Pseudoduganella albidiflava: one gene and its partner. The protein of the gene in region 1 interacts with the protein of each later gene in a pairwise test. Links are inferred from orthologs where the notes say so. Each region holds a gene or a part of one and is shown on either strand. Other genes may lie near its edges. The genes, in order: EYF70_RS05965 and EYF70_RS06995.

Region 1 (9,056 bases):
TTTTTCGCGATCCGTTTCGCCACCTCGTCGAGCGGGTCGGCGATACCCATCAGCTCGTCGAGCTGGATGTGCACGGCGCGCATGAATTCATGGAAGTGCAGGCGCGTCTTGCGCACCACCGGCACCACCGAATAGAACGAATCCATCAGGAACGATTTGCCGCGGCCCACGCCGCCCCACATGTACACGCCGCGCGGCACGTCGGGACGGTTGATCAGGCGCTTGAAGCTGTTCGAGCGCTGCGCCTTGTATTCCACCCATTCGTCGTAGCATTGCTGCAGCCGTTCCACGGCGCGGCGCTGGGCTTCATCGGGCTTGAAGTTGCGCTGTTCCAGCGCGTGCTGGTAAAACTCGAGGACGTTCATGACAGATTCGGTTCGTACAAAAACACCGGGCCGACAGTGGTGGGTCGATCAACGACCCAGCACGGCCGGCCCGGAGGATATCTAAGACAGGCTTAGAAGTTCAGCGTGCGCTTGTCGACGGCCAGTGCCGCTTCCTTGGTGGCTTCCGACAGCGACGGGTGCGCGTGGCAGATACGGGCGATGTCCTCGGCCGAAGCCTTGAACTCCATCGCCACCACGGCTTCGGAAATCAGCTCGGACGCCATCGGGCCCACGATGTGCACGCCCAGGATCTCGTCGGTGGTTGCATCGGCCAGGAACTTCACCATGCCCGAGGTATCGCCCAGTGCGCGCGCGCGGCCGTTGGCCAGGAACGGGAAGGTACCGGCCTTGTACGCGGTGCCGGCCGCCTTCAGCTGCTGCTCGGTCTTGCCGACCCACGCGATTTCAGGCGACGTGTAGATCACCCATGGAATCGTGTCGAAGTTGGTGTGGCCATGCTGGCCGGCGATACGCTCGGCCACGGCAACGCCCTCTTCTTCCGCCTTGTGCGCCAGCATCGGGCCACGCACCACGTCGCCGATCGCCCATACGTTCGGCAGGTTGGTCTTGCACTCGTCGTCCACGGCGATGAAGCCGCGTTCGTCCAGCGCCAGGCCGGCCTTGTCGGCAGCCAGGCCATTCGTGTTCGGGGTACGGCCGATCGAGACGATCAGCTTGTCGAACATGGCTTCCTGGGCGGCGCCCGACGCGTCCGCGTACTTCACGGTCACGTTGTTCTCGCCCGCGGTCACGGAGTCCACCTTCACGCCCAGGCTGATCTTCAGGCCCTGCTTGGTGAACATCTTGTGCGCTTCCTTGGCGATCTGCTCGTCCACGGCGCCCAGGAAGGTCGGCAGGCCTTCCAGCACGGTCACGTCGGAACCCAGGCGGCGCCACACGGAACCCATTTCCAGGCCGATCACGCCGGCGCCGATCACGCCCAGCTTGGCCGGCACTTCCTCGATGGCCAGCGCGCCCGTGTTCGACAGGATCAGCTTTTCATCGAACGGTGCGCCCGGCAGTGCGCGCGCGTTGGAACCGGTCGCCACGATCACCTGCTTGCCGGTGATGGTCTCGGTAGTCGGGCCGGAGATCTCGATCGGATAGCCCTCGGCACCGGCTGCGCCGCCGAATGCGCCGCGGCCGTGGAAGAAGGTCACCTTGTTTTTCTTGAACAGGTACAGGATGCCGTCGTTGTTCTGCTTCACGACGCCGTTCTTGCGCTTGAGCATCTGGCCCAGGTTCAGCGCCAGGCCGGACACTTCGATGCCGTGCTCCTTGAACGCGTGGCCGGCATGCTCGAAGTGCTCGGACGATTGCAGCAGTGCCTTGGACGGAATGCAGCCGACGTTGGTGCAGGTGCCGCCCGGTGCCGGGCCGCCTTTTTCATTGGCCCATTCATCGATACATGCCACCGAAAAGCCCAGCTGCGCCGCGCGGATTGCCGCGATATAGCCGCCGGGGCCGGCACCGATCACCACTACGTCGAATTGTTTAGTACTCATGTCATTTTCCAATTATGTCGCCGCCGGGAAGAGGTTCTTCCTCCGGGACGAATATCCACAACAGAATGTAAATCACCAGCCCGAAGCCGAACGAGATCGTGAACAGCACGAACACGAGGCGCCAGATCCATGCATCGACACCGGAAGCGCGTCCCAGCCCGCCGCACACGCCGCCCAGCCAGCGGTTGACGCGCGAGCGCCGCAGCCTGGAAAACTCGCTGGCCAGGTCGCCGTCGCCGGCCGGCTGGCCGGGCGCGCCGTCCAGCAGCCGTTCCTTGGCACGCGCGAATTCCGCGTCGGTCAGCGCACCGGCCTGGTGGAGTTCGTGCAGGCGGCGGATTTCGTCGGAGATGGTCATTGTCGGCTCCCAAGGTGCGACGTTGGCTGCCGAGGTCTCGGGGCCTGCCCCCGGGTACCTGGGGACTGCCTCCGGTTTTGCCAATGCCTCGTTAGCGTCGGCATGAAAACCGGTGTCCGACACCTGAAGGTGTCCGACACCGGCTCCGTCCAGCCGCGAGGCCGAACGGACGCCGGTGATTTACCTACTCTTCGATACCGATTACAGGTCCAGCAGCAGGCGCGCCGGATCTTCCAGCGCTTCCTTCATCGCCACCAGGCCCAGCACGGCTTCGCGGCCGTCGATGATACGGTGGTCGTACGACATCGCCAGGTAGTTCATCGGGCGGATCACGATCTGGCCATCCTCCACCACGGCGCGGTCCTTGGTCGCGTGCACGCCCAGGATCGCCGACTGCGGCGGGTTGATGATCGGGGTCGACAGCATGGAGCCGAAGGTACCGCCGTTCGAGATCGAGAACGTGCCGCCGGTCAGGTCGTCCAGCGTCAGCTTGCCTTCCTTGGCTTTCTGGCCGAATTCGCCGATCTTCTTCTCGATCTCGGCGATCGTCATCTGGTCGGCGTTGCGCAGGATCGGCACCACCAGGCCGCGCGGCGAGCCGACGGCGATACCGATGTCGAAGTAGCCGTGGTAGACGATGTCGTTACCGTCGACCGAAGCGTTCAGGATCGGGTACTTCTTCAGGGCGGCCACGGCGGCCTTGACGAAGAACGACATGAAGCCCAGCTTGACGCCGTGCTCTTTCTCGAACTTGTCCTTGTACTTGTTGCGCAGGTCCATCACCGGCTTCATGTTCACCTCGTTGAAGGTGGTCAGGATGGCGTTGGTGGATTGCGATTCGACCAGGCGCTCGGCGATACGGGCGCGCAGGCGGCTCATCGGCACGCGCTCTTCCGGACGGTCGCCCAGGTTCAGGCTGACCGGTGCGGCGATCTTCTGCAGCGCGGGCTTGGCGGCGGCTGGCGCGGCGGCCGGTGCCGGCGCGGCGGCAGGCTTGGCGGAAGCGGCCAGGGCATCGCCCTTGGTCACGCGGCCATCCTTGCCGGAGCCGGACACGTCGGTCGCGGACAGGCCTTTTTCGGACAGGATCTTGGCGGCGGCCGGCATGGCCACGTCGCCTTTCGCGCCACCGGTGGCGGGCGCAGCGGCTGCGGCGGGCGCCGGGGTCGGTGCGGCTTCGGCGGCGACCGGTGCGGCGGAAACAGGGATCGGCGATACCTTGGCAGTGGCTTCGGTGTCGATGATGGCGATCACTTGGTCGGCCACCACGGTGGCGCCGTCGTTCTGAATGATCTGCACGATCACGCCGGCGCTTGGTGCCGGCAGTTCCAGGACCACTTTGTCGGTTTCGATGTCGATCAGGTTTTCATCGCGTGCAACGGTGTCGCCGACGCGCTTGTGCCAGGCCAGCAGGGTCGCTTCGGCGACGGATTCCGACAGCTGAGGAACTTTGACTTCGATTTGTGCCATGTTGTTGTTACTCCGTGAATTCGATAGATGCGTTGCTGCCGCGCGGCCCTCGAAGGGCCGCGCGGCGTACTGTGCTTACTTGGTCAGGATGAAGCCCTTCAGCTTCGAGAACGCCGTTTCCAGCAGTTCTTTCTGCTGGGCGTAGTGCTTGTCGTAGTAGCCGACAGCCGGCGACGCGGAGGCTGGGCGGCCGGCGTACGCCAGGCGCTGGCCCGCTTCCATGGACTCGAAGATGTTGTGCTGGATCTGGAACCATGGACCCTGGTTCTGCGGCTCGTCCTGCGCCCACACCACTTCGGTCAGTGCCGGGAACTTCTTCAGTTCGGCGGCGAACGCCTTGTGCGGGAACGGGTACAGCTGTTCGACACGGATGATGGCCGTATCGGTCTGGCCGCGGGTCTTGCGGGCATTGGCCAGGTCGTAATACACCTTGCCGGAGCAGGCGATCACGCGCTTGACCTTCTTCGCATCGATCTTGTCGTCGGTCTCGCCGATCACGGTCTGGAACGCACCCTTGGCCAGGTCGGACAGCGGCGAACCGGCATCCTTGTTGCGCAGCAGCGATTTCGGGGTCATCACGACCAGCGGCTTGCGGAACTGGCGCACCATCTGGCGGCGCAGCAGGTGGAAGATCTGCGCGGCCGTGGTCGGCTGCACCACCTGCATGTTGTTCTCTGCGCACAGCTGCAGGAAGCGCTCAGGGCGGGCGGACGAGTGTTCCGGACCCTGGCCTTCGTAGCCGTGCGGCAGCAGCATCACCAGGCCGGAGGCGCGGCCCCACTTCACTTCGCCGGAGCTGATGAACTGGTCGATCACCACCTGGGCACCGTTGACGAAGTCGCCGAACTGGGCTTCCCAGATCGTCAGCGTGTTCGGCTCGGCGGTCGAGTAGCCGTATTCGAAGCCCAGCACCGCTTCTTCCGACAGCACGGAGTCGATGACGGTGAACGGTGCCTGGTTTTCGGAGATGTTCTGCAGCGGCACGTAGGTGCCGGCATCCCAGCGCTCGCGGTTCTGGTCGTGCAGCACGGCGTGGCGGTGCGTGAACGTGCCGCGGCCGGCATCCTGGCCGGTCAGGCGCACGGCGTAGCCGGACGATACCAGCGACGCGTAGGCCAGGTGTTCGCCCATGCCCCAGTCCAGGTTCAGTTCACCTTTACCCATGTTGGCGCGGTCGGCCAGCACTTTTTCCACCAGCGAGTGCACCTTGAAGCCTTCCGGCACCGTGGTGATGCGGCCGGCCAGGCGCTTCAGTTCCGTCAGCGGCACGGCGGTGTCGGCCGCGTCGGTCCACTTGCGGTTCAGGAACGGCAGCCAGTCGACGGCGAACTTGTTCTTGAAGTTCGAGATGACCGGATCGACGGTGTGCTTGCCGGCGTCCATCGCATTGCGGTACGCGGCCACCATCTGGTCGCCGCCGTCGGCCGGGATCACGCCCTGGGCCGCCAGCTTGTCGGCGTACAGGCGGCGGGTGCCAGGGTGTTGCGCGATCTTCTTGTACATCAGCGGCTGCGTCAGCGCCGGGGTATCCTGCTCGTTGTGACCCAGCTTGCGGTAGCAGATAATGTCGACGACGATGTCTTTCTGGAACTGCGCGCGGTAGTCCAGCGCGATCTGCGAAGCCAGCACGACCGCTTCAGGATCGTCCGCGTTCACGTGCAGCACCGGTGCCTCGATCATCTTCACGACGTCGGAGCAATAGATCGTCGAACGCGCGTCGCGCGGGTCGGACGTGGTGAAGCCGATCTGGTTGTTGATCACGATGTGCACCGTGCCGCCCGTGCCGTAGCCGCGGGTCTGCGCCAGGTTCAGCGTTTCCATCACCACGCCCTGGCCGGCGAATGCCGCGTCGCCGTGCACCAGGATCGGCAGCACTTGCGCGCCTTGCGTATCGCCGCGGCGGTCCATGCGCGCCTTGACGGAACCTTCGACCACCGGGTTGACGATTTCCAGGTGCGACGGGTTGAACGCCAGCGACAGGTGGACCGGGCCACCGGCGGTGGAGATGTCCGACGAGAAGCCCTGGTGGTATTTCACGTCGCCGGCCGGCAGGTCGTCGCCATGCTTGCCTTCGAATTCTTCGAACAGGTCCTTCGGTGCCTTGCCCAGGGTGTTGACCAGCACGTTCAGGCGGCCGCGGTGGGCCATGCCGATGACGATTTCCTGCACGCCCTTTTCGCCGGCGCGCTGGATGATCTCATCCATCGAGGCGATGAACGTTTCGCCGCCTTCCAGCGAGAAGCGTTTCTGGCCCACGTACTTGGTGTGCAGGTAGCGCTCGAGGCCTTCGGCGGCCGTCAGGCGTTCCAGGATGTGCTTTTTCTTTTCGGCCGTGAAGTTCGGCGTCGAGCGGATCGACTCCAGGCGCTCCTGCAGCCAGCGCTTCTCGGCCGGGTCGGAAATGTACATGAACTCCGCGCCGATCGAACGGGTGTACGTTTCGCGCAGGTAGTTCAGCAGGTCGCGCAGCGATGCGGTTTCCGGACCGAAATAGGTGTTGCTGATGTTGAACACGGTGTCCATGTCCGCGTCGGTGAAACCGTACGAGGTCGGATCCAGTTCCGGGATCGCCGGGCGCTCCTGGCGCTGCAGCGGATCGAGGTTGGCCCAGCGAGAGCCCAGGTAGCGGTAGGCTGCGATCAGCTGGGTGGCGGCCACGCGCTTGCGGCCCATCTCGGCGTCCGCCGTCGCGGTCACGGTGCGGATCGGGCCGGCTTTCGCACGCTCGGCGAACGAAGCGATCACGGAGGAGTGGTTGACGTCGGGTTTGTTCGAGCCGTCGACGGCAGGCACGTGCTGCATCGCGTCGAAATAAGCGCGCCAATTGTCGGGCACGGAGCCCGGGTTTTCCAGGTACGCTTCGTAGAGTTCCTCTACGTACGGCGCATTCCCACCAAACAGGTAGGAGTTGGACGTCTGTTGCTGCATCATTCTTGCTCACCTTTCTTCGCGCTTCGCGAGTATGGGGCGGGTTATACAAACCTTCCGCGACACGGCCTGACCGGTTAGCGGATCGCACATCAAGTTGTGGGGGAAGGACCTCTTTGGTTGCCCGAAAGACAATTTACTTCCAAGCTTCCAGAAATAGCCACTTAGGATAGCACGCTGCCTTGAGATGCAACAACCACCATTGAGTTAATTGGACACTTCTTTCCGGGGGAAACCCGCGGCTTCGGGCCGGCTCCGGTAGACATCCCTTTCTAGATCATTTATTCTACTTCCGGATCCCCCAGGAAGACCGCCATGAGCACGCCCCACACCAAGCAGCCCCGCCCCACCCCCGCCGAACTGGAGATGCTGCGCCTGCTGTATGCGCTGGGCCCGGCCACGGCGAAGCAGGTGCACGCGGCGGCCCTCGATGGCCGTCCCGAGCTGACCTATGCCAACGTGCTGCGGCTGCTCCAGGTCATGCACGGCAAGGGCCTCGTCACACGCGACGAGAGTGCGCGTGCCCATGTGTACGCGCCCGCCGAGGAACAGGATCGCCTGCAGACCCACCTGCTGAAGGACCTGATCCAGAAGGCGTTTGCCGGCTCCGGCAAGGCGCTGGTACTGGCGGCGCTGCGCGGCGGCCACGTCTCGGCCCGCGAGCGCGCCGAGATTTCCGCGCTGCTGGACGAAGAGCGGCTTCCAGACTGAAACTCTTGCTCATCCATGCGCGGCAACCGCGCGTCACATTTTTGTAATTTCATCCATACTTTAGTCACGTTGTTTAAATGGCAGCGTGCCGGCGCGCGGCCATGTTTTCCAGTGTGATTGCCGGCATCCGACAGCACGCAGGCTCGGCAATAACGCGGTAATAACAACAAGTACTTCGGGGAGATCGCATGGAAAGCGCGGCAGCGCTCGTCGGTAATCTGCCATTACGGGACGTCATCGACCTGCTGGCCGGGACTTTCTATGTAATGGACGAGTCCGGCTACTTTGTCTTATGGAACCGTCAACTCGAGCAGGTGACCGGGCTGTCGGCCGAGCGCCTGCGCTCGATCCACATGCTCGAGCTGTTCGAGCCGGACATGCGCGCCCGGGTCGCGCGCGCATTCTGCGCCGTGTTCCAGAGCGACGAGCGGGTGCAGGTGGAAGCGCGGGTGCGTAACGCCAATGGCGGCACCACGCCTTTCCTGTTCGTCGGTTCGCGGCTGTCGATCGTCGGCGACGGCCGCTACCTGTGCGGCATGGGTGTCGACCTGACGCGGCATTATCGCCAGCGCGACAAGCTCGAACTGTTCGAGCGTGCGCTGATGGCCGCCAACAACGGCATCGTCATCACGCGCCATGAAGGGCGCGACAATCCGATCGAGTACGTCAACCCGGCGTTCGAGCGCATCAGCGGCTATGCCGCCGTGGAAGCCATCAACCACGATTCGCGCTTCATGGCCGCGCACGGCATGGACGACGACCAGCGCACCTACCTCGCGAATGCGATCGCGGAACACCGCACCGCCACCGTGGTCTTCCGCAACAAGCGCAAGAGCGGCGAGCTGTTCTGGAACCACCTGTCGGTCACGCCGGTGCGCGACGCGGGCGGCCATGTCACGCATTTCATCGGCATCATCGAGGACATCACCTCCCTGAAGCAGCGCACGGCCCAGCTCGAACACCTGGTCACGCACGATCCGCTGACCGGGCTGGCGAACCGCCTGCTGCTGCGCGACCGGCTCGAGCACGCGGTGCAGGCGGCCCAGCGCAACCAGGAAAAGGTGGCCGTGATCCTGATGGACTTGAACAAGTTCAAGGAAATCAACGACACGATGGGCCATTCGGCCGGCGACCAGGTACTCAAATGCGTCGCCCAGCGCCTGCAATCGGCGCTGCGCGAATCGGACACGGTGGCGCGCCTGGGCGGCGATGAATTCGTGATGGTGCTGGCGGCGCAGCCCAACATGCGCTACACGCTGAAGATGATCGAGCGGATCCGGCGCGCGATGGCGCCGGAAATGGACATCGACGGCCGCATGCTGTCGGTGGGCGCCAGCATGGGCGTGGCGGTCTGGCCGGACGACGGCCGAACGCCGGGCGAGCTGCTGCAGGCGGCCGATACGGCGATGTACGAGGGCAAGCACGGCGGACCGGATGCCGTGCACTTCTATTCGCGCGGCATGGCGGACAACTCGGCCGCCCGCCAGCGCATGGAAGTGGCACTGCGCGAAGCGCTGGAACGGGATGATCTCTACCTGCTGTTCCAGCCGCACGTGGCCGTCGACAGCGGCAAGATCCTGGGCGTGGAGGCGCTGCTGCGCTGGCGCCACCCGGAACGGGGCGAGCTGCTGCCGGCCGACTTCCTGCCCGACGCGGAGGAAAGCGGCCTGATCGTGCTGCTCGGGCGGCGCGTGCTGG
Region 2 (8,587 bases), 240 kb from region 1 along the record:
CGCCGGATCCCCTCCCAACGGGCCGCTCATGCAGATGAGCGGCCCGTTTTGCATGGCGCTGTGCGCGGTAATTAGGGGAACTTCCCGCCGGAATCACGGTCTGACTTCCTGTTGAGATACTTCATGTATATCAGGAGGCGACATGGGCACGGCGGATGTGCGAGTACTGATCGAAGCGTTGATGCAGCAACAGCTTTCAGAAGATCAGATCACGTTGTTGCAGCGCTTCCTGGCCAGCGTCTCGCAGCCAGGCCAATGCCATCGCCTGATCGAGGAAGCCGCCGGGAGGCCGCCATGTCCCCATTGCGGATGCCAGCGGTCCCACCGCTGCGGACAGGTCAGTGGCTTGCAGCGCTATCGGTGCGTGGCGTGCCGGCGCAGCTTCAATGCGTTGACCGGTACACCGCTGGCCCGTCTGCGCCTGCGCGACAAGTGGCTGCAATACCTGCAATGCCTGATCGAGTCGACACCCGTGCGTTCAGCGGCCAGCCGCGTGGCGGTAGCCAAGTCGACCAGCTTTCGATGGCGCCACCGTTTCATCGCCGCCTTGCTCCGGGCGCCCCGTCCGCAGCTGTCTGGCATCGTCGAGGCCGATGAAACCTACCATCTGGAATCACAGAAGGGTTCACGACACCTGGATCGGCCGCCCCGTAAACGGGGCGGCAAGGCCAGCCGGCGCGGCATCAGCAACGAGCTGGACTGCATCCTCGTGGCTCGTGACCGCAACCGGCAAACGTGTGACTTCGTGACCGGCCGCGGCCCGGTCAGCGCCGGCCAGTTGATGCAACACCTGAAGCCCGTGCTGGCGCCCGATGTCCTGCTCGTCACCGATGCCGCCAAGGCGTACCAGGCTTTCGCGAAGCAGGCCGGCATCACGCACGAAGCAATCAATGTGCGTGCCGGAATCCGAGCGCGCGGTGCAGTCCATATCCAGGGCGTCAACGGATGGCATAGCCGCTTCAAGACCTGGCTGCGCCGGTTCAATGGCGTGGCGAGCCGCTACCTGGCCAGTTACACCGGCTGGCTACGTGTGCTCGATGCCGCCGAGCTGACGGCACCGCGGCAATGGTTGCGCGTTGCCGTGGTGCCAGCCTAGGGTCGTCGGCTCCTGTCGCGCTCGGCATGCAAAAAAGTTTCGTGACCGCCGGCAAGGCTATTCAACGCGAACAGCGCCTTTTGCATTTGGTGTTTCTTTCCGTGCCTGTTGCCTGTCCTTTACCCCGCGGCGCAGCCATCAAGACAGTTCCCGGTAAGGCTTTTCCGACACACCCGGCGCCCGGCCTTGCGCCCGATCAAATCGGTCCTCGGCAGACCTTATAAATTACCCATTTGCATTTATTGACGTTGCGCAATATGGGGATGCCAGTGGAAAACAGCACGGAACTGACCGGCTTGCCAGCCGGCGAAGAGGAAGCGCCCATCGTCCAGCGCGACGATGGCGTGTGGATGCGCACCGATGTGCCGCCACCGGTCCTGCAGGCGGCGGCCGGCGACGTGTTCCTGTCCGGCGCCTGCCTGGTGGGGCTGGACTACGGCACGTTCCTGCGCATGCTGTACGGGGCCGGGCCCCAGCTGCCGGCCGCGCTGCAGGGCCAGCCGCTGGTGCGGGTCGCCGACGCCATCGTGCCGTTTCCGCCGGCCCGCCGGGCGCTCTACAAGGCCGTCAAGTATGCCGCCGGTGCCGCCGACTACCTCTTCGAACCCGTGTTCATCGATACCGGCGAAGGCGAACCGCGGCCGGCCACCCTGGTCTTCGACGAATTCGTGGCCGACATGTGGGTCAAGGGTATCCGTTTCGGCATCGATGCCGGCGCCGTGCGGGAAGGGATCTCCGCCGCAAGGCCCGGGCGCCGCGTGGTGGCGCGGCCCCTCGACCCGGTGCCGGGGCGCGATGCGGCCTTCGTCGAGGTATCGGAACACCTGCACCGCTCCAACGCACCGCGCGACCTGGGCAACGGCCGCCTCGACCTGCACACCTTCCAGAACCGCTTTCCGCAGGTGAAGGCGCAGGTGCGGCTGCTGCGCAAGGAACCGCGCACCATGGGAACGCGCGGCTTCAAGCTGACCGGCGTGCCGGTGGAAGCGGCCCCCGGCAAGGATCTCGAACTGACCCGCGTGGCTGGCGACGGCACCGTGATCGAGCACGCCGACGGCCACGACTACCTGGTGTCCGCCGTCGAAGGTTTCATCAATGTCGACACGAAGAGCGGTCGCCTGTCGATCGGGCAGAAGATCATCAGCCGCGACGGCGTCAGCGTGCGCACCACCGGCAACCTGCAACTGAGCGGCGACTACGAGGAATTCGGCGAGGTGCAGGAAAACCGCGTCGTCGAAGGCGGCAGCATCACGATCCACGGCGACGTGTTCGGCCGCATCGCATCGCGTGGCGGCACCGTGCACCTCAAGCGCAACCTGATGGGTGGCACCATCGTCAATGCCGCCGGCGCGATCCGTGTCGGCGGCACGGCGTCGAACGCGGTCCTGCAGGCGAAGGGCGGCGAGATCACGGTGCGCAAGGCGCAGAACTGCGTGATCACCGCGGCCAGGGTCACCATCGGCGAGGCGGCCAATTGCGAGATCCTTGCCGACGAAGTGGCGATCGGCAGCGCCAGCGGTTGCGCGGTGGCCGGCCGCAACATGACGCTTTCCGGCGCCGGACCCCGCAAGGGCAGCGAGATGCTGCTGTTCGCGCTGGTGCCCGATACGCGGCGCTACGACGAGGCCATCGCCGATCTGGCGGCCCGCGCCAGCGACTGCGCGGCGCAGGCCAGCGCGCACCGCGCCGCGTCCGACGCCATCGCCGTCCGGCAGGAAGTGCGCAGCTACCTGGCGCTGTCCGCCCACGTGCGCGCGAAGCAGGTCACGCTCACCGCCGCCCAGCAGGCGCTGTACAAGAAGATGGCCGGACAGGTCGAGCCGGCGCTGACCGAGCTTGCCCAGCTGTTGCGAGCCAGCAACGCCGCACGCGCCCGGCACGACGCATTCCAGGAGCAGCTGGAAACGGCACGCCGGCGCCGCAGCGAGATCGCCATCCCGGCCTCGTGCAAGGTCAAGCGCGTCGATGGCGACACGGTCCTGCGCACCATGCTGTACCACCCGGACGCCGGGCCGCCCTATGAGCTGGCGCCGAAGGACATCAAGGAACGACTGAGGGCGGCGCCCTGGAACCATGCGCCGGTGCTGCACGCGGCCGAGGGGCCGATCGAGTGGTCGTCGGTGCAGTCATCATCGGCGCAGTAATGATCGACGCAATAATCATCGACGCCATGAGACAAGCAGGAGCCCCGTTGCGAATAATCCTAACAGGAAACATTGAGCGTTCTCAACGCGGTCACTCGAGGCGACCTTAGCATGGAACTTGCCTGAATTTACCGCAAGACGGATGAAAGGATTACCATGCAACCCCAACACATAACGGCGGCGGACAAGGCGCCGCAAGCGCTGAAGGGCCGCGAAGCGCCGAAGCAGGATGGCGGCGCGCAAGGCGATGCCGAGGCGCGGCAGTACCTGACTTTCCGCCTCGGTGGACTGGAATACGCACTGGACTACCGCAACGTGCAGGAGCTGCGGCCGTTGCGGGCACTGGAGCGCTTCGCGGCGGACGGTGAAATCATCAGCGGCGTGGCTGTCTCGCGCGGCGTCATCATGCCGATCGTCGACATGCGCATCGCCTTCGCCCCGCGGCCGCCGGTGCACGATCCGCGCACCGACGTGATCATCCTGAAGCTGTCCACCTGCGTGATGGGCATGGTGACCGACGGCGTGACCGACCTCGTCACCCTGGCCAGCGGCGATATCCGGCCGATTCCGAACCTGGATGCGCAAGCCAGCCTGAATGTCGATTACCTGCTGGGAATCGCCCACGCCGGCCAGCGCCGGCTGATCGTCGTCGACATCGACAAGCTGATGGCCATCCGCCGCGCCAGCGACGACAGGCTGGACGCCGCCGCGTGACGGGGGCGGTGAAAATAAGCGCCGCCCGAGGGCGGCGCTTTTCTCATGCCACGCGGGCCGCGCGGTGCGGTCAGGCGGCCAGCGCTTCGAGCTGTTCCTGCAAGCCCAGCCACTCTTCTTCCAGCTGCGCCAGGTCTTTCGCATAGAACGCCTGGTCCGCCAGCAGCGTCTTCAGCTTCGGCTTGTTGGCCGCCTCGTAGATCGCCGGATCCTGCAACTGCGCATCGACTTCCGCCTTCTGCCCATTGCGCTTGGCGATCTGTTCTTCCAGCCGCTTGATCTTGTTCTCGATCGGCTTGCGTTGCGCGGCCAGGCGCTGGCGCTGTTCCGCTTCCAGGCGCTTCTGCTCGCGCTTGTCGACGGCCGGCGCGGCCGGTGGCGGCGCCACCGGCGACGTGGAGGGATAAGCCGTCTTGTGTTCCTTGCCGGCGGCCGGCAGCACGTCGGTGCCCTTGCCCAGCTTGGTCTTGAACAGCCAGTCCTTGTAGTCGTCCAGGTCGCCGTCGAACGGCTGCAGCATGCCGTCGGCCACGATGATGAACTGGTCGGTCGTCGCCCGCAGCAAGTGGCGGTCGTGCGATACCACCACCAGCGTGCCTTCGAACTGGGCCAGCGCTTCCGTCAGCGCTTCGCGCGTTTCCAGGTCCAGGTGGTTGGTTGGTTCATCGAGCAGCAGCAGGTTCGGGCGCTGCCACACGATCAGCGCCAGCGCCAGGCGCGCCTTCTCGCCACCGGAGAACGGCGCGATCGGGCTGGTCACCATGGTGCCCGGGAAATTGAAGCCGCCCAGGAAGTTGCGCAGCTCCTGTTCGCGCACCGTCGGCGCGATCTTTGCCAGGTGCCACAGCGGCGACTCATCGTGCCGCAGCATCTCCACCTGGTGCTGGGCGAAGTAGCCGATGATCAGCCCCTTGCCCGTGGTCGCGGTGCCGGCCAGCGGCGCCAGCTCGCCCGCAACGGTCTTGATCAGCGTCGACTTGCCGGCGCCGTTCACGCCGAGCAGGCCGATGCGCTGGCCCGTCTGCAGGCTGAAGTTGATGCCGTGGACGATGGTCTTTTCCTTGACCTCGTAGGTGGCCGGATCCTCGCTGCGGTAGCCGGCATCCACGTCTTCCAGCACCAGCAGCGGATTCGGCGCGGACAGCGGCTCGCGGAATTCAAACGAGAACTCGGCGGCGGCGCGCAGCGGCGCCAGCTCTTCCATCTTGGCCAGCGCCTTCATGCGGCTCTGTGCCTGCCTTGCCTTCGATGCCTTGGCCTTGAAGCGCTCGATGAACGATTCCAGGTGGGCCTTCTTGCGCGCCTGCTTCTCGGCGGTGCCCGCCATCAGCACCATCTGCGCGGCGCGCTGGCGCTCGAAACTGGAGTAATTGCCGGAGTAGCGCTTCAGCTTGCGGTCGTCGATATGCACGATCACGTTGACGATCTCGTCGAGGAAATCGCGGTCGTGCGAAATGATGATCAGCGTGCCGGCATAGCGCTTCAGCCAGTCCTCGAGCCAGATGATGGCATCCAGGTCCAGGTGGTTGGTCGGTTCATCGAGCAGCAGCAGGTCGGAAGGGCACATCAGCGCCTGGGCCAGGTTCAGGCGCATGCGCCAGCCGCCGGAGAAGCTGGCCACCGGCTGCTGCATCTGGTCCAGCGTGAAGCCCAGGCCCAGCAGCAGCTGTTCGCCGCGCGACTGCACCGTGTAGGCATCCGCATCGGCCAGCGCCACGTGCACATTGCCCAGCTCCAGGCCCTGCTCGGCGGAGTCGGGCAGCGCTTCCAGCCGCTCCAGCTCGGCCTGCAGCTTGCGCAGGTTGACGTCGCCATCGATCGCGTAGTCGAGCGCGTTGCGCTGCAGCGGCGGCGTTTCCTGCGCCACGTAGGCCATGCGCCACCTGGCGGGGAAATCGATGTTGCCCTGGTCCGGATGCAGCTCGTTGCGCAGCATCGCGAACAGGCTGGACTTGCCGGCGCCGTTGGCGCCGATCAGGCCGATCTTGTCGCCGGGGTTCAGCGTCAGGTCGACGTTTTCCAGCAGCGGCTTCACGCCGCGCATCAGGCTTACTTGTTCGAGACGAATCATTCTAGATTTTCAAAGCTTCAATTGGTCGGTGGTCGGGAAGACCCCGGTGTCCGGCCTGCGCCCATGGGGCAGGCAGGATCGTTCGCATGTACGGAAGTCGATTAAAGCTTCAACTGGTCGGCGGTCAGCAGGAAAACCATGTCATCGCCCTGGCTGGTGGTCAGCCATGTCAGGCCCATGTCGCCGAAGGCCGCTTCCGCGAACGCCTTCTCGTTGCCGATCTCGACGATCAGCAAGCCGTCGTCCGTGAGCCGTTCGGCGGCGCCGGCCACGATGCGGCGCACCAGGTCCATGCCGTCGACGCCGCCGTCCAGCGCGATCTGCGGCTCGTGGCGGTATTCCTGCGGCAGCCGCGCCATCGAACCGGAGTTCACGTAGGGCGGGTTGGTGACGATCAGGTCGTATTTTTTCAGCGGCACGCTGGCATACAGGTCCGACTGGATCAGGTTCACGCGGTCCGCCAGCTGGTACGTCTCGACATTGCGGCGCGCCACTTCCAGCGCATCCGGCGAAATGTCGACGGCATCGACCTGGGCGTCCGGGAACGCGTCGGCCATCATGATCGCCAGGCAGCCGGAGCCGGTGCACAATTCCAGCACGTTGGCCACGCCTTCCGGGTTGTTGACCCAAGGCGCGAAGTAATCGGGGATCAGTTCGGCGATGTAGGAGCGCGGCACGATGGTGCGCTCGTCCACGTAGAACTGGTAAGTGCCCAGCCACGCCTCGTTGGTGATGTAGGCGGCCGGCACGCGCTCGGTGGCGCGGCGTTCGATCACGTCCAGCACGCGCTGGATTTCCTCCGGCAGCAGGCGCGCGTCCAGGAAGGGATCGAGCTTGTCCAGCGGCAGCTTGAGCGTGTGCAGGAGCAGGTAGGCCGCCTCGTCGAAGGCCTCGGCGCTGCCGTGGCCGAAGAACAGCTTTTCCGTGTTGAAGCGGGTGGTCGCGTAGCGCAGCAGGTCGCGCGGCGTGGCAAAGATGGTCGTCATGGTAGGTTCTTCCTTTATGCCGGAGCTCGGGCGAGCAGGTCAGGTGAGCAGGTTTTCAAGCGTGCGGCGATAGATGTTCTTCAGCGGATCGATGAAGCGCACTTCGACATGCTCGTCGATCTTGTGGATGCTGCCGTTCGGCGGGCCGAATTCGATCACCTGGGGGCAGATCTGCGCGATGAAGCGGCCGTCGGACGTGCCGCCCGTGGTCGACAGTTCCGTCTCGATGCCGGTCTCGCTCCTGATCGCCTCGCAGAGCGCCGTCGACAGCGTGCCGCGCGGCGTCAGGAACGGGTAGCCGGAAATGGTCCATTTCAGGTCGTACTCGAGGCCGTGCCGGTCGAGGATCGCATGGACCCGCTGCTGCAGGCCTTCGGCCGTGCTGGCGGTCGAGAAGCGGAAGTTGAAGTCGATCACCATCTGGCCGGGGATCACGTTGTTCGCGCCGGTGCCGGCCTTCACGTTCGACATCTGCCACGACGTAGGCAGATAGTACTCGTTGCCTTCGTCCCACACCTCGGCCACCAGGTCGGCCAGCGCCGGCGCGGCCTGGTGGATCGGGTTCCTGGCCAGTTGCGGATAGGCGATGTGGCCCTGGATGCCCTTGATCGTCAGGCAGCCGGACATCGAACCACGGCGGCCGTTCTTGATCATGTCGCCCAGCTGCGCGCTGGAGGTGGGTTCGCCGACCACGCAGTAGTCGATCGCTTCGCCGCGCTCCTTGAGCTTGTTGCAGACGATGACGGTGCCGTCGGTGGCCGGACCTTCCTCGTCGCTGGTCAGCAGGAAGGCGATCGAACCCTTGTGGTCCGGATGGGCGGCGATGAATTCCTCGCAGGCCACCACCATCGCGGCGATCGACGTCTTCATGTCCGCCGCGCCGCGGCCATACAGCTTGCCGTCGCGGATGGTGGGGAAGAACGGTTCCGACGTCCATTGCTCGACCGGGCCGGTCGGCACCACGTCGGTGTGGCCGGCGAACACGAACACCGGCTGTTCGGTGCCGCGGCGCGCCCACAGGTTCGTCACGTCGCCGGAAACGATCGTCTCGCAACGGAAACCGAGCGGCTCGAGCAGGGCGATCAGCTGCTCCTGGCAGCCTTTGTCCTCGGGGGTGACGGATGAGCGGCCGATCAGTTTTTCAGTCAGCGCGAGGGTACGGGATTCGGTCATGGCGTTTTAATGGTTGAAGATCTCGGCATACTGCTCCGGCTTGAATCCCACGTGGCACGTGGTGGCGGTTTGCAGCACGGGGCGCTTGATCACGGACGGGTTTTCCAGCATCAGCGCGGTGGCGCTGGCCGCATCCAGCACGGCGGCCTTGCGCTCGTCCGGCAGGCCGCGCCACGTCGTGCCTTTTTTGTTGACGAGGATTTCCCAGTCCACGTGCTTCAGCCAGTGCTGCACGGTGGCGGCATCGAGGCCCTGCTTCTTGAAATCGTGGAAGGTGAAATCCTGTTGCTGGTCGGCCAGCCAGACGCGGGCTTTCTTCACCGTGTCGCAGTTGGGGATGCCGTAGAGAGTGATCATGAACCGGGGAGCGCGAAGGCTAGGACAAAACGAAGTCCGCCATTAT

The links.
Region 2: the proteins of EYF70_RS05965 (region 1) and EYF70_RS06995 interact in binary tests that used the Escherichia coli proteins (3 or more experiments, as listed by UniProt). The link is inferred for Pseudoduganella albidiflava from one-to-one orthologs.

What each region holds. Positions count from the first base shown.
Region 1 is NZ_CP036401.1:1,394,000-1,403,055, reverse strand. Bases 3,595-7,001 are described here. They hold EYF70_RS05965 (2-oxoglutarate dehydrogenase E1 component), read right to left. Parts: upstream 6,651-7,001; coding sequence 3,795-6,650; downstream 3,595-3,794. Other genes in these bases: EYF70_RS05960 (BlaI/MecI/CopY family transcriptional regulator), read left to right, coding at 6,963-7,001; odhB (2-oxoglutarate dehydrogenase complex dihydrolipoyllysine-residue succinyltransferase), read right to left, coding at 3,595-3,719. Outside these bases: cell division protein ZapE, read right to left, coding at 1-365; lpdA (dihydrolipoyl dehydrogenase), read right to left, coding at 458-1,891; EYF70_RS05975 (PspC domain-containing protein), read right to left, coding at 1,893-2,249; more of odhB, read right to left, coding at 2,451-3,594; more of EYF70_RS05960, read left to right, coding at 7,002-7,358; EYF70_RS05955 (putative bifunctional diguanylate cyclase/phosphodiesterase), read left to right, coding at 7,547-9,056. UniProt on the Escherichia coli protein: E1 component of the 2-oxoglutarate dehydrogenase (OGDH) complex which catalyzes the decarboxylation of 2-oxoglutarate, the first step in the conversion of 2-oxoglutarate to succinyl-CoA and CO(2).
Region 2 is NZ_CP036401.1:1,631,731-1,640,317, forward strand. The notes cover bases 3,526-6,463. They hold EYF70_RS06995 (ATP-binding cassette domain-containing protein), read right to left. Parts: upstream 6,026-6,463; coding sequence 4,025-6,025; downstream 3,526-4,024. Other genes in these bases: EYF70_RS06990 (chemotaxis protein CheW), read left to right, coding at 3,526-3,954; prmB (50S ribosomal protein L3 N(5)-glutamine methyltransferase), read right to left, coding at 6,127-6,463. In the rest of the region: EYF70_RS06980 (IS1595 family transposase), read left to right, coding at 143-1,096; EYF70_RS06985 (flagellar assembly protein A), read left to right, coding at 1,366-3,240; more of EYF70_RS06990, read left to right, coding at 3,397-3,525; more of prmB, read right to left, coding at 6,464-7,011; dapE (succinyl-diaminopimelate desuccinylase), read right to left, coding at 7,051-8,184; EYF70_RS07010 (ArsC family reductase), read right to left, coding at 8,191-8,541. UniProt on the Escherichia coli protein: Genetic data indicate it may be involved in ribosome assembly or function.